DNA from 3 places in the Blautia sp. KLE_1732_HM_1032 genome. Region 3 is predicted to be linked to each of the others. Evidence: predicted binding sites of a transcription regulator. Region 3 holds the regulator's gene; each other region holds the start of a gene.
The links. The regulator HrcA, encoded in region 3, represses chaperone genes, less so after heat shock. The targets are predictions, from matches to a motif close to TGTTAGCACTCNNNNNNNNNGAGTGCTAACA.
Positions count from the first base shown of each region.

Region 1 (4,297 bases), 1.4 Mb from region 3:
GTCAGTGAAGTGGAGAGTAGCGGAAATATCCAGTTGGCGCAGGGAGGAGAGCAGACCTTTACCGTACAGCCTAAGCTTGGACTCTCTGCAAAAGATGATCCATACGTGGAAGAGCTTGTATTTGCTTCTGATGAAAGCACGGAAGCATCTGCTACAGTGACGGCTTCGGTTATGGTAAAGACAGAAACACCAAAAACAGTTACTGCAACAGTGAAACCGGAAGGTCCTCTGAAGTTTGGAACACTGGAACAGGGCTATGAGACTGCGCCGGATGCACAGCCTGTAACCGTAGAGAATACAGGTACAGAGGCTATCCGGATCCAGCTTTCTGCTCCGGAGGATTATGAGGTGGGAGAGCCTTCTGCGGAAGTGCTCAATCCCGGAGATAAGGCGGCAACCTTTACCGTACAGCCCAAGACCGGTCTTCAGGCCGGAGATCACAGCGATACGATTTCTGTGACAGATCAGAATACCGGAAACACACTGGCTGAAGTCCGGCTGGAATTTACAGTTTCGGAGCCGGAACCGGAACCCAATCCCGGTCTTTCGGTAACAGATAGTCTGGAGTTTGGAACCAAAGAGGAAGGCTATAAGGAACTTCCTGATGCGAAGAAAGTTACAGTTACCAACACCGGAAATACAAAGATCGTTCTGAAACAGCCTTCATCAAATGCATATACAATTGGTACACTTTCCGCCACAGAGCTGGAAGCAGGAGATAATGCAACCTTTAGCGTACAGCCGGTCAGCGGACTTTCACAGGGGGAATATCTGGAAGACATTGTGATCGCCAATGATGCAAATGTGGAAGCTTATGTAAATGTCCATTTCAGCGTTACAAAGAAAAAAACAGATAACGGTAAGAAGGCGAATAACCTTACAGGCATCAAAAAGCCATCCGATATCAAAGATCTACCCAATGGAACCCAGAAAACCCAGAAAGCCCTGAAGCTTCCGGGAACAGTAAAGATCACTACAACAAAGGGAGAGCAGAAGGCATCTGTTAAATGGGATGTTAAGGGATCTTCTTATGATCCGTCTTCTGCAGAACGTCAGATATTTAATGTAAAAGGTACCGTCATTCTTCCGGAGGGGGTTAAGAATCCCAACAAGATCAGTACAGTGATCGCAGTAAGTATTACAGTAAATGGATATCAGGGCACGGAAGCCGCTGCATCGGACAATAAGATCACAGGCATTGATTCCAATGGCAAGTATGATACCAATACAAAGATCACCTTTACAGCAGCTGGTGCAGGAATGGATAATACAAACCCGCGTAAGGGAGATACCAGATATCAGCCGAAGAGCTGGAAGATCACAGAGACCCGTACCTGGGATGGAGAGCCTTATACTGCAACATTCCGTGTCAGCAAGCCGGGAAAATATACTCTGAAAGTTACCTTTGGACAGCAGAAATACGACGGCTCCAGCTGGAAGGATACCGGTACACAGTCAGAAAGTACGGTTACTTTTACGGTATCACAGGCAGCAGTTCTTACTGCGACTCCGAGTCCGGCAGTGACACAGACAAATCAGAAATCTGCAGTGCAGACGGGAGACAGTACACCGATCATGACATTTGTGATCATTTTGATCGTGGCTGTGGTATGTATTGGAGGAATCCTTGTATATCGTAGAAAGAAAAAATAAGAACAGAATGTAGAAGATAGTTTTACAGCACCCTCCGTACAAAAAATGTACGGAGGGATTTTTTTGCACATAGAGATCCGTTTTATATGCTGTTACTAGCACTCTATAATGATGAGTGCTAAATTTTTCTTGACTTTTGTAAAAAGTCGTATTAGTATATATTTATTGAAAAAAACAACAGGTTTCCGGCTCTGTCGGAACATCAGAAATAAAAATAAAAACAAAAGGAGAGTGACATATATGTCAGCAAAACATGGAAGTTTATCAATCAACAGTGAAAATATTTTTCCGATTATCAAGAAATGGTTATATTCCGACCATGATATTTTTGTAAGAGAGATGATCTCCAACGGATGCGATGCGATCACCAAACTGAGAAAGCTGGAAGTTATGGGAGATTATACATTCCCGGAAGGTTACAAACCGGCTGTAAATGTTATCGTTGATCCGGATCAGAAAACTTTGAAGTTTATCGATAACGGTATTGGTATGACAGCAGATGAAGTAGAGGAATATATCACACAGATCGCTTTTTCCGGTGCCACAGAGTTTCTTGAGAAATATAAGGATAAAACAACGGATGATCAGATGATCGGTCATTTCGGACTTGGATTTTATTCTGCATTTATGGTTGCAGATGAAGTTCATATCGATACTCTCTCTTACAAGGAGGGTTCCACACCGGTACATTGGACCTGTGACGGTGGTACGGAGTATGAGATGGCAGACGGAAACAAAACAGAACCGGGAACAGAGATCACTCTTTTCCTCAATGAGGAAAGCCTGGAGTTTGCCAATGAATATCGTATGAGAGAGGTTATTGAGAAATACTGTTCTTTCATGCCGGTAAATATCTATCTTTCCAAAGCAAATGCTGAACAGGAGTATGAAACCATCGATGAGGCAGATCTCCGTGAAGATGATGTGGTAGTTGAGCATATTCATGAGGATGCCAAGACAGAGGAAAAGGAGAATGATAAAGGCGAGAAAGAAGTTGTGGAAGTTTCTCCTGCCAAAGATAAAGTAAAGATCAATAAACGGCCGGTATCCTTAAGCGATACACAGCCGCTCTGGATGAAACACCCAAATGAGTGCACGGATGAAGAGTATAAAGAATTTTACCGTAAGGTATTTATGGATTACAAGGAACCGCTGTTCTGGATCCATCTGAACATGGACTATCCGTTCAACCTGAAGGGTATCCTGTATTTCCCGAAGATCAGGACAGAGTATGATTCCATTGAGGGAACCATCAAGCTTTATAATAATCAGGTATTTATTGCAGATAACATCAAAGAGGTGATCCCGGAATTCCTTCTTCTTCTGAAAGGCGTGATCGACTGTCCGGATCTTCCACTGAATGTTTCCCGTTCTGCACTGCAGAATGATGGTTTTGTGAAAAAGATTTCTGAATACATCACCAAGAAAGTAGCAGATAAGCTCACCGGAATGTGCAAGACAGACAGAGAGTCTTATGAGAAGTACTGGGATGATATCAGCCCGTTTATCAAATTTGGATGCATCAAGGATGCGAAATTTGGTGAGAAGATGAATGATTATATCCTCTTTAAGAATCTGGATGGCAAATATCTTACCCTGAAAGACTGCATTGAGGAAAATAAAAAAGAAGAAACAAAAGCAGCTGAAGAGGAGAAGACAGAGGAGAAAGCTTCTGAAGGATCCCAGAATGAGGAACCGGAAAAAACGGTGATCTATTATGTGACCGATGAGGTACAGCAGAGCCAGTACATTAATATGTTCCGTGAAGCGGGTAAAGATGCTGTACTGCTGAAGCATGTGATCGATTCACAGTTTATTTCCCATCTTGAACAGCAGGATCAGACGATCCAGTTCAAGAGAATTGATGCAGATCTGACAGAAGAGCTTCGTGAAGACGGAGAAGCGGATGAAACAACAGTCAAGACACTTACTGAGGTGTTCCGTAAGAATCTTGGCAAGGATAAACTTGAAGTAAAAGTAGAGAAGCTGAAAAATGAGGGAACTGCAGCGATGATCACTCTTCCTGAGGAGAGCCGCCGTATGCAGGATATGATGAAAATGTACAATATGTACGGAATGGATCCGAATATGTTCGGTGGTCAGGAAGTACTTGTACTGAACGCAAATCATCCTCTTGTAAGATTTATAGCAGAAAATCAGGGATCAGAGTATGTTCCGGTGATCTGTGAACAGCTTTATGATCTTGCAATGATGAGCCATAAACAGCTTTCTCCTGAAGAAATGACAAAATTTGTAAAGAGAAGCAACGATATCCTTATGGTCCTTACAAAATAAAACGACATATAAAATGATCGAAAGGCTTTGCCCGTAATGGGGCGAAGCCTTTGCTTTTTTTATAACAATATGTGTATCTTTAACACAATTATAGGAATTTTAAATAAAATAATAGATATTAAATAAAAATAACCTGTAAAATATGACTAAAAATTTAAATTAGTATCTAATATGTATAAAATAAATTTTCAGAAGAAAGCGAAAAATATAGATAACTGTCGTATTATACATAAGGGAGTGCTTTTGAAAAGAGAAAAAAATGAAATGGAGGAACAAATGTATGAAAAAGGTGTATGGATTGATCAGAAGACTTGGTGCAAATTCGAAATACAAAGGATATTTTTTCGTT
Region 1 covers NZ_CP102266.1:1,395,470-1,399,766, forward strand. Annotated here, with positions in the region: gene NQ489_RS06640 (LPXTG cell wall anchor domain-containing protein) at 1-1,653, shown strand, start outside; gene htpG (molecular chaperone HtpG) at 1,894-3,948, shown strand; gene NQ489_RS06650 (sporulation initiation factor Spo0A C-terminal domain-containing protein) at 4,229-4,297, shown strand, end outside.
Region 1: htpG (molecular chaperone HtpG) is a predicted target of HrcA. The motif match lies at 1,747-1,777, and genes of this name have one in related genera.

Region 2 (4,297 bases), 790 kb from region 3:
CTGTCAGAATCATATCTTTCATTTCGTCTTCTTCGTGTAGCCACCAGCGGAAATCGCATAATGTGGCACCCCGTCCGGCACCGTCTGAACAATCCACATCCAGGAATACTTTTTCTGTTTTAAAGAACTCCGGATGGATGAGATACATAAACGGTACAGCAGCATGGATACTTGCAACGCAGCGATATTTAGAAAAATTTTCAAGTACGTAGCCAGCCATATCTCCACAGGCTCTGGCTGCCGGATCACCGGACTGGCACAGCTTCATGATCTGGTTTCTGGTGAGATTACATTTCAGGGTAGCATCCAGTCCACACATGATCAGTGGGATTCCGGAATCGAATACAATCTTTGCCGCCTCCGGATCTGCGTAGATGTTGAATTCCGCTGCCGGTGTGATGTTTCCGCCTTTTGCTGCGCCGCCTGTAAATACGATTTTTCTGATCTTATTCTTTATTTCAGGAAAAACCTTCAACAGAAGTGCAAGATTAGTCATTGGTGCAGTTTCGATCATTACTACCTGCTCGCCCTCCGGAATGGCATTCAGAATGTCACGTATAAAAAGCACTGCATTATCAGAAGCAGCCTCTGATTTTGCTTCCGGCAGTACGCAATGGCCAAGCCCTGTCTCTCCGTGGAATTCTTCCGCATAAATTGCCGCTTTCACAAGAGGACGGTCCTGGCCTCCTGCCACCGGAACCTTCAGTCCGTAAAAATCCACCAGCTCCAGTGCATTTTTGGTCACTCTTTCTATCCTGGTACTTCCTGCAGATGTCGTCACTGCAAGCAGCTCCAGTTCATCCTGATGTGCTGCCGCATATGCCAGTGCGATCCCGTCATCGATTCCGGGATCACAGTCCATGATAACCTTGATCTTATCTCCCATATATTCACCTCTGTAAAAACTCTTTCCCCAATTTTATAGTATTGCCGAATTTCCGCTGTTTACCTGTTCCAAGTATAACAGAGTGAGGAAAGAGTGTAAAGTTAATCAGAATTCGTTACTGTTCACTCCGTTCTCAGCAACACGCTTCGCGATGCACAGAATTTATGCTGATTGCATAAATTCGCGCGGTATGTCTCGGGTTTTCTGTGACCTTCGCTCACACAAAACACCTCGCGGAATATTATCAGTAAACAGTAATCAGAATTCACCTCTGTACTTCAGGCTGAAACGTAAAGAACCCCTCTGCCGGACATTGGCAGAGGGGTGGAAAAAAGGGGGTTATATTCATTTATATAAACAAATGCAATGTGCAATTTGGAGCTTTAATATTTGCAATATCCGTTTGGGTTGTTCCGGATATTGTTATTATGCTATATTCCATCACCCGGAGCTTGCAATCCAGTACCGGCGCTTCACAATAAATGCTGATCAATCAATAGAAACAAATTTCTTCTCTTCTGCTTCTTTCTTGGTTTCTTCCTTCGGGAAGGTTACATGAAGGATTCCGTTCTCATATTTCGCATGGATATCTTCATGCTTAATGCTCGAGCCTACATAAAAGCTTCTGTTGCAGGTTCCTGTATAACGTTCTCTGCGAACATATTTACCTTTATCATCCTTCTCGTCCTTCTTCTCTTCTCTGGTTGCCTGAATGTTCAGATAACCATTCTTCAGCTGGATCTTCACATCCTCTTTCTTAAATCCCGGAAGATCGATCTCCAGTTCATAATTGCCATCTACATCAAGGATATCTGTCTTCATCATATCCTTCACCTGAGGATAAGCATTGGCAGCTGCCTGACGGCCTGTCGGATATCCCATAAAATCATCAAATAAATCTTCTCCGAAAATACTTGGCATTAACATAACTCATTCCTCCTGATCTATATTCGCTGCGTGCTGCGCAGGCGTTTTTAGTTTACTGTTTCTGAAAACATCTGCAAATTCTGTAAGAACTTTCTCCGGAAGATTTCTTTTTTCTCTCTTCCTTTGTTCTGTATGTACTATAACACGCATTATTAGCACTGTCAATAGGCGAGTGCTAATTTCACACTTTCTTCACATTTCACGTAATTTTACGATCCATTTTTCCGATACATATGTCTGAAGCGCCGAAGATAGAAGGACTCCCAGGATCAGAAATGGAACTGCCTGTAAAAACACTCCCATAAATACATAAATATAATAACTGCTTTCATAAAAAAGAGCCCACGTCTGCTGAATACAGAAAAGAACATCTGTATCGGGACCATGGATTCCGTATTCAGTGCAGTGGAGATATGCTTCATGAGATCTGTCGAATAATACATTTAATCGATACCGGGACGGTAATAAGGCAGGCTACCGCACCAGATAGCATGGCTGCAACATCCTGGAATAGGAACTGGGAATTAAGAATGATCTCTAGGCTATATTGCTGTGTCTGAATGTATGAAAATAATAAAATAGTTCCTCCAAGATAAGCAAACAGCAACGTATTTACCGTTGTACCGATAATTTCTTTCCCAACCTGATAGCCGGAAGCTGTAAGCTCTTTCGCTGTCAGACTGTTTTTATGAGTCCAGACTTCATATACAGAAGATGTTACAGATAATGCTGTATCGATAACAGCCCCAAGAGTACTGAAAACAGTTACAAATATTCCTACATGAAGCATGTTAATATGAAGGTCCGTACTGTAATAATACATAAAATCGTCTTCCGAAATCTGCAGCTCATTTAACCCGTAACTTCCTGATCTCCACGTAATAATATAAATCGGAATAAACAAAAGTAAAATTACCAGCAGTGTAGCCAGAAAAGCCGCCCGCGTCTTTGGATTATTTCCGTTCTGATAAAACAGAGAAATATAACAGACACCTGCACCTGCCACCAATATCAGGAGCAGTACAGGAAAACCGGCAGACATCAGCATAATTGAAAAAAATAAAATTACAATATTCCCCGCCAGTGTCATAATTGACATGGCTCCACGCTCTCCGCCAATCAAGATCACCAGAAAAATTAAAATCAATGCAAGAAAAATGATCATTCTCTGACACCCCTTTTCCGTGATGGTATTTTCATAATCGCTGAAGCAATAAAAACAGATACCGGTATTGCCAGTACAATTCCAATACTTTCTATCAGAAAACGACAGATATCATATGGAATGTGGTATCTCACGATCGTTATAAAACTTATATCATTATTCATCTTAAGTATGAACATGGGAATCATGCCGCTTGCCAGAACAAACAGCAGTACATTTATCATGGTTCCCATAATATCATATCCGATTTCACGACCGGAATGTATCAGTCTTCTCAGAGAAACCGATGGATTTTTCCGCACGATCTCTCCTACTGCTGCGCTGATCGTCACCGTCACATCCATAATTGCACCAAGTCCTGTCAGCATAATATCTGCCCAGAATATATCTGCTGAATTGCCTGTACTTCCAAGGTATTCCAGATTGGAATAATCCAGATCTCCGTACATATAAATAGAAAATTCAAACAATGCCATGATCAGAAACAGAACACACAGTGTTGAAAGAACTGAGGAAAATGTTTTTCTATGAATTCCATTTAAGCAGATCAATGTAGTCAGTGAAAAAAGAACTGCGATGACATTACAGATATTTAAAATATTTTTGCCTTCTGTAAAAGCCTGAAATCCATACGCAAATATGACTGTATTCAGTATCAGTGATATGATCGTGTAAAATCCCTGCTTTCCTGTAATGCAGATCAGAAGAAAAAATAATCCTCCTGCCAGTAATGCCAGATACCCATCCCTTTTTACAGAACGTATCGTTTTTCCGGGGCTTTCCTTTGAACCGCTTAAAAGAACGGTGTCTCCTTTATGATATTTCTTGGTCTGAACCTGAGAAGATGTATATTCATTAGAGACCGTTATTTTTTCCCCTTTATGCGAACCGTTTAATATCCGTGCCGTAATATTCTGAGTATAATAATATTCTTTTGAGCCCCTGGTTCCTTCTCTGCTCAGAGTCTGTTTTTCTGTTACGGAACATATTTTTGCCAGCGGTGTATGATAAAATCGGGAATTACAGCAGGTAAACAGAACAAAAATAATATATATGCCGGCTAAAAGATATTTTTTGTGAAATATGCAGGATTTCATTAACTTCATTCCCCCTGTAGAAATATTGCAATTGTAAACGCACTGACCGGTTGCTTTTTATCGAAGTAACATTCTACGCTTTTTGAAAGTATTGGTCAATATAAGGTATACAAAAAACAGCAGCAGAACCGTTTTCACAGTTCTGCTGCCCCCATAATTATTTTAACAAATACCTAACTCCAAAAAAGCCATTATTTACAAAGCGCAGAAAATGCATCTGCA
Region 2 covers NZ_CP102266.1:3,565,296-3,569,592, forward strand. Annotated here, with positions in the region: gene NQ489_RS16740 (nucleoside hydrolase) at 1-886, opposite strand, end outside; gene NQ489_RS16745 (Hsp20/alpha crystallin family protein) at 1,376-1,813, opposite strand; gene NQ489_RS16750 (YibE/F family protein) at 2,232-2,978, opposite strand; gene NQ489_RS16755 (YibE/F family protein) at 2,975-4,075, opposite strand; gene NQ489_RS16760 (PTS transporter subunit EIIC) at 4,267-4,297, opposite strand, start outside.
Region 2: NQ489_RS16745 (Hsp20/alpha crystallin family protein) is a predicted target of HrcA. The motif match lies at 1,964-1,994, and genes of this name have one in related genera.

Region 3 (4,297 bases):
TCTTATCCTGAGCCTCGAACTCAGCTGCTTCTTTGACAGCTTTGTCGATATCGGAATCGGACATGTTAGAACCAGCTGTGATCGTGATGTGCTGCTCCTTACCTGTTCCAAGATCCTTAGCAGATACATTAACGATACCGTTGGCATCGATGTCAAATGTTACCTCGATCTGCGGAACTCCACGACGTGCTGGCGGGATTCCATCCAGACGGAACTGGCCGAGGGATTTGTTGTCTTTCGCGAACTGACGCTCACCCTGTACAACGTTGATATCTACAGCTGTCTGGTTGTCTGCTGCTGTGGAGAAGATCTGGCTCTTCTTTGTAGGAATTGTAGTATTTCTCTCGATCAGACGAGTTGCGATACCACCCATTGTCTCAATGGACAGAGACAGTGGAGTAACATCCAGAAGAAGGATATCACCGGCACCTGCATCACCTGCAAGTTTACCACCCTGTACGGAAGCACCAAGTGCAACACACTCATCCGGGTTCAGGTTCTTGCTCGGCTCTTTGCCTGTTAACTGTCTTACCTTATCCTGTACAGCCGGGATACGGGAAGAACCACCAACCAGAAGTACCTGGCCAAGCTCAGAAGCTGTGATACCTGCATCAGACAGTGCACGGCGAACCGGCTCTGCTGTCATCTCTACAAGATCATGTGTCAGCTCATCAAATTTAGCTCTTGTAAGGTTCATATCGAAATGCTTCGGTCCCTCAGCAGTTGCTGTGATGAACGGAAGGTTGATGTTTGTTGTTGTTGCGGAAGAAAGCTCTTTCTTAGCTTTCTCAGCTGCCTCTTTCAGTCTCTGAAGAGCCATCTTATCGTTGCTTAAGTCTACGCCCTCTGTTCTCTTGAACTCGGAAAGCATGTAATCTGTAACTTTCTTATCAAAGTCATCTCCACCAAGACGGTTATTACCAGCTGTGGAAAGAACCTCGATAACGCCATCACCGATCTCGATCACGGATACATCGAATGTACCGCCGCCAAGGTCGTATACCATGATCTTCTGCTCTTTCTCATTGTCAAGACCATATGCAAGAGCTGCTGCTGTAGGCTCGTTGATAATACGTTTTACATCAAGACCTGCGATCTTACCTGCATCTTTGGTAGCCTGACGCTGAGCATCGTTGAAGTAAGCCGGAACTGTGATAACTGCCTCTGTTACTTTCTCACCAAGATATGCCTCTGCATCCTTTTTCAGTTTCTGAAGGATCATTGCTGAGATCTCCTGTGGAGAATATTTCTTGTCATCGATGGTTACACGGTAATCGGTACCCATCTCTCTTTTGATAGAGGAGATCGTTCTGTCTGCATTTGTAACTGCCTGACGTTTTGCAGGCTCACCTACCAGACGCTCTCCTGTTTTTGTAAATGCTACAACGGATGGTGTTGTTCTTGCGCCTTCTGTATTTGCGATAACTGTCGGCTGTCCACCTTCCATTACGGCTACACAGCTGTTTGTTGTACCTAAGTCAATACCAATAATCTTTCCCATGATTTTTTCCTCCTGTTTTAGTCTGTATCTGTTAAAATAAAGTTTGTTGTCAGTTAGTTCGCAACCTTCACCATACTGTGGCGTACTACGAAATCCTTGTAAGTGTAACCCTTCTGGAATTCTTCCACCACGATGTTCTCTCCAACCTCTTCATCCTCCACATGCATCACTGCATTATGGAAATCCGGGTTGAATTCCTTTCCCACTGCTTCGATTGGCTTCACGCCAAGCTCATCCAGTGTTGTGGTAAGCTGCTTGTAGATCATTTTCATTCCATCTGCAAAAGCATCGCCTTCCTGTGCCTGTGCAAGACCTCTTTCAAAGTTATCCACAACCGGCAGGATCTTTTCAACGATCTCTTTTGCTCCGATGATGTACATACTGGATTTTTCTTTTTCCGTTCTTTTACGGAAATTATCAAATTCAGCCATGGTACGCTTCAGGCGATCGGTAAGTTCCTCCACCTTCTGCTCAGATTTATCTTTTTTCTTCTTTCCGAAGAAGGAAGTTTTTGATTTTTCTTCTTTTTTATCCTCTGAGGCAGCTTCTTCGCCTGGAGTATTGTTTTCTTCCTCCGGCAGATCTTCTCCCTCCGGTGTCAGGTTTTCTTCTTCCTGATTTCCGTCAGTTACGGGGATTTCCTTCTCCGTTTCCTGCTCTTCGGATGTTTTCTTTGTTTCCTCCGACACTTTTTTTCTACCGCCTTTCTAAGTTTTCTTCTTTTTCAAAACGTCATCCAGATGATTCTTCAGTTCCTTCAGACTGTCCACTACATTCTCATAATCCATTCGTTTGGGACCGATGATCCCGATGGTTCCGTACATTCCGTCTCCCAGTTCATATCTGGCAGTTACAATGCTGCAGTCCTTCATGGTCTGGATCGGCATCTCATCACCGATATAAACCTGGATTCCTGTATTCTCTCCATCTGACATCTGTTCTTTTACAAGATCGGCAAGTTCATGCTTCTCCTCAAATGCGGAGATCAGCTCCGTTGCCTTCTCTTTATCGGCAAGCTCCGGATACTTGAAGATGTTCGTTGCACCTGAAGTATAGATCTCCATATCTTCCTCTTCCACATGAATGGTGGCTGCCACTGCATCCAGAACCGTTGCCACCACACCGCTGTGGCTGCCTGCCTGTTCCTTCAGTCTGGCGATCATCCCAAGGTTGATATCCTGGATCGGGATCCCATTGAGATTGGTGTTAAGAAGAAGATTCAGTTTCAGGATCGTCTGGTCGTCCATTTCCTCATCCAGATTGATGATCTGGTTCCGGACTGTGTTGTTGTCACTGACAACCACAGCCACAAGCTGAAGCTCACTCATTCTCGACAGCTGGATGAACTTGATCTTGTTGCCGCTGTACTGCGGAACGGAAACCATGGTAGCATAGTTGGTATTGGAAGCAAGAACCTTCGCAACCTTCTTAAGCACCTTATCCATCTTATCTGTCTTCTCAATGATCAGATCTCGCAGCTCTGCAACCTCTGCTTCCTTCTCTTTCATCAGCTCATTGACGTAAAGTCTGTAGCCTTTATCTGAAGGAATCCTTCCTGCTGAGGTATGAGGCTGGACGATATAGCCCATATCTGTCAGGTCTGACATTTCATTTCGGATCGTTGCGGAACTTACATTGAGATCCGCATACTTGGAAATGGTCCTGGAACCAACCGGTTCTCCGGTCTCCATATAGGTCTTGATGATTGCTTTTAAGATTTTTTGCTTGCGCTCATTCAACACCTCTTCCATGAAGCCATCTCCTTTCCTTTTTATTCTTCCTGACGGATGTTGATTCTTTTTTTATATCTGTTAGCACTCATTTTAGTGGAGTGCTAACATCTACAGTCTTTAAGATATCACCATGTAAAATATTTGTCAATATGTTTTGAAAAAAAGTTCTTATTTTTTCGCAACAAAAAAAGCATCAGTACGATGCTTTTTTGTAATACTGGTCTATGCAGTTCTGTGCTCCGGTAAAAAATTCCGCTTCTGTTTTCTGTCCCAGCACATATTTCTGAAATTCCGTACCCATAGTCGAAACAGCTTCTATGGAATCGGCGCACAGTGGTCTTGCCTTCAGCTTATAATCTTTCAGATATTGCCGGATCATTTCAATGCCATCCAGATCAAAATTCTTATCCTCGATCACATCCAGTCTTGCTGGACACATTTTTGTCAGCTGTCCGTAATTTTTACTGGCCTCATATCCGGACACATACTGAAGGAACTTCAGAGCTGCTTCTTTATGATCAGAATTTTTATTCAGTACATACTGCCAGGTTGCGATATTGGTCACCTTCTCGTCAAATTCCGGAAATGGTGCCATATGGATCTTATCTTTTCCATACACGCCTGCATTCTGAAAAGTACTCAACACACCGGTATACATAAACATACATCCATACTGGCCGTTTATAAATTTTTCATTCAGCTGGTCATGCTGGTCGATCAGATTCTCCTCTGATATCATCCCTGTATCCAGCATTCGCTTCATATATTCTGCCGCTTCTCTTGTTTTCGGATCCGTCCAGTCTGTATAATCTCCTCCGAAAAAATCGACATACTCGCTGATACTATTATATATGTAAGAAATCTCCCATGCATCCCCATATGCATATTTTCCCGTATTCTGAAGCTTTTTCTGAAGGATCTCAAGATCACTGAGACAGGAGAGTCTGTCCAGACCAGCCTGATCCAGCAATTCCTGGTTCACCCAGAATGCCATGATATCCATCCTGAACGGTACCGAAAAAATATGTCCGTCTGACATGCATATTTCTTTCAGGTATTCCTG
Region 3 covers NZ_CP102266.1:2,779,520-2,783,816, forward strand. Annotated here, with positions in the region: gene dnaK (molecular chaperone DnaK) at 1-1,501, opposite strand, end outside; gene grpE (nucleotide exchange factor GrpE) at 1,555-2,190, opposite strand; gene hrcA (heat-inducible transcriptional repressor HrcA) at 2,209-3,252, opposite strand; gene NQ489_RS13290 (ABC transporter substrate-binding protein) at 3,428-4,297, opposite strand, start outside.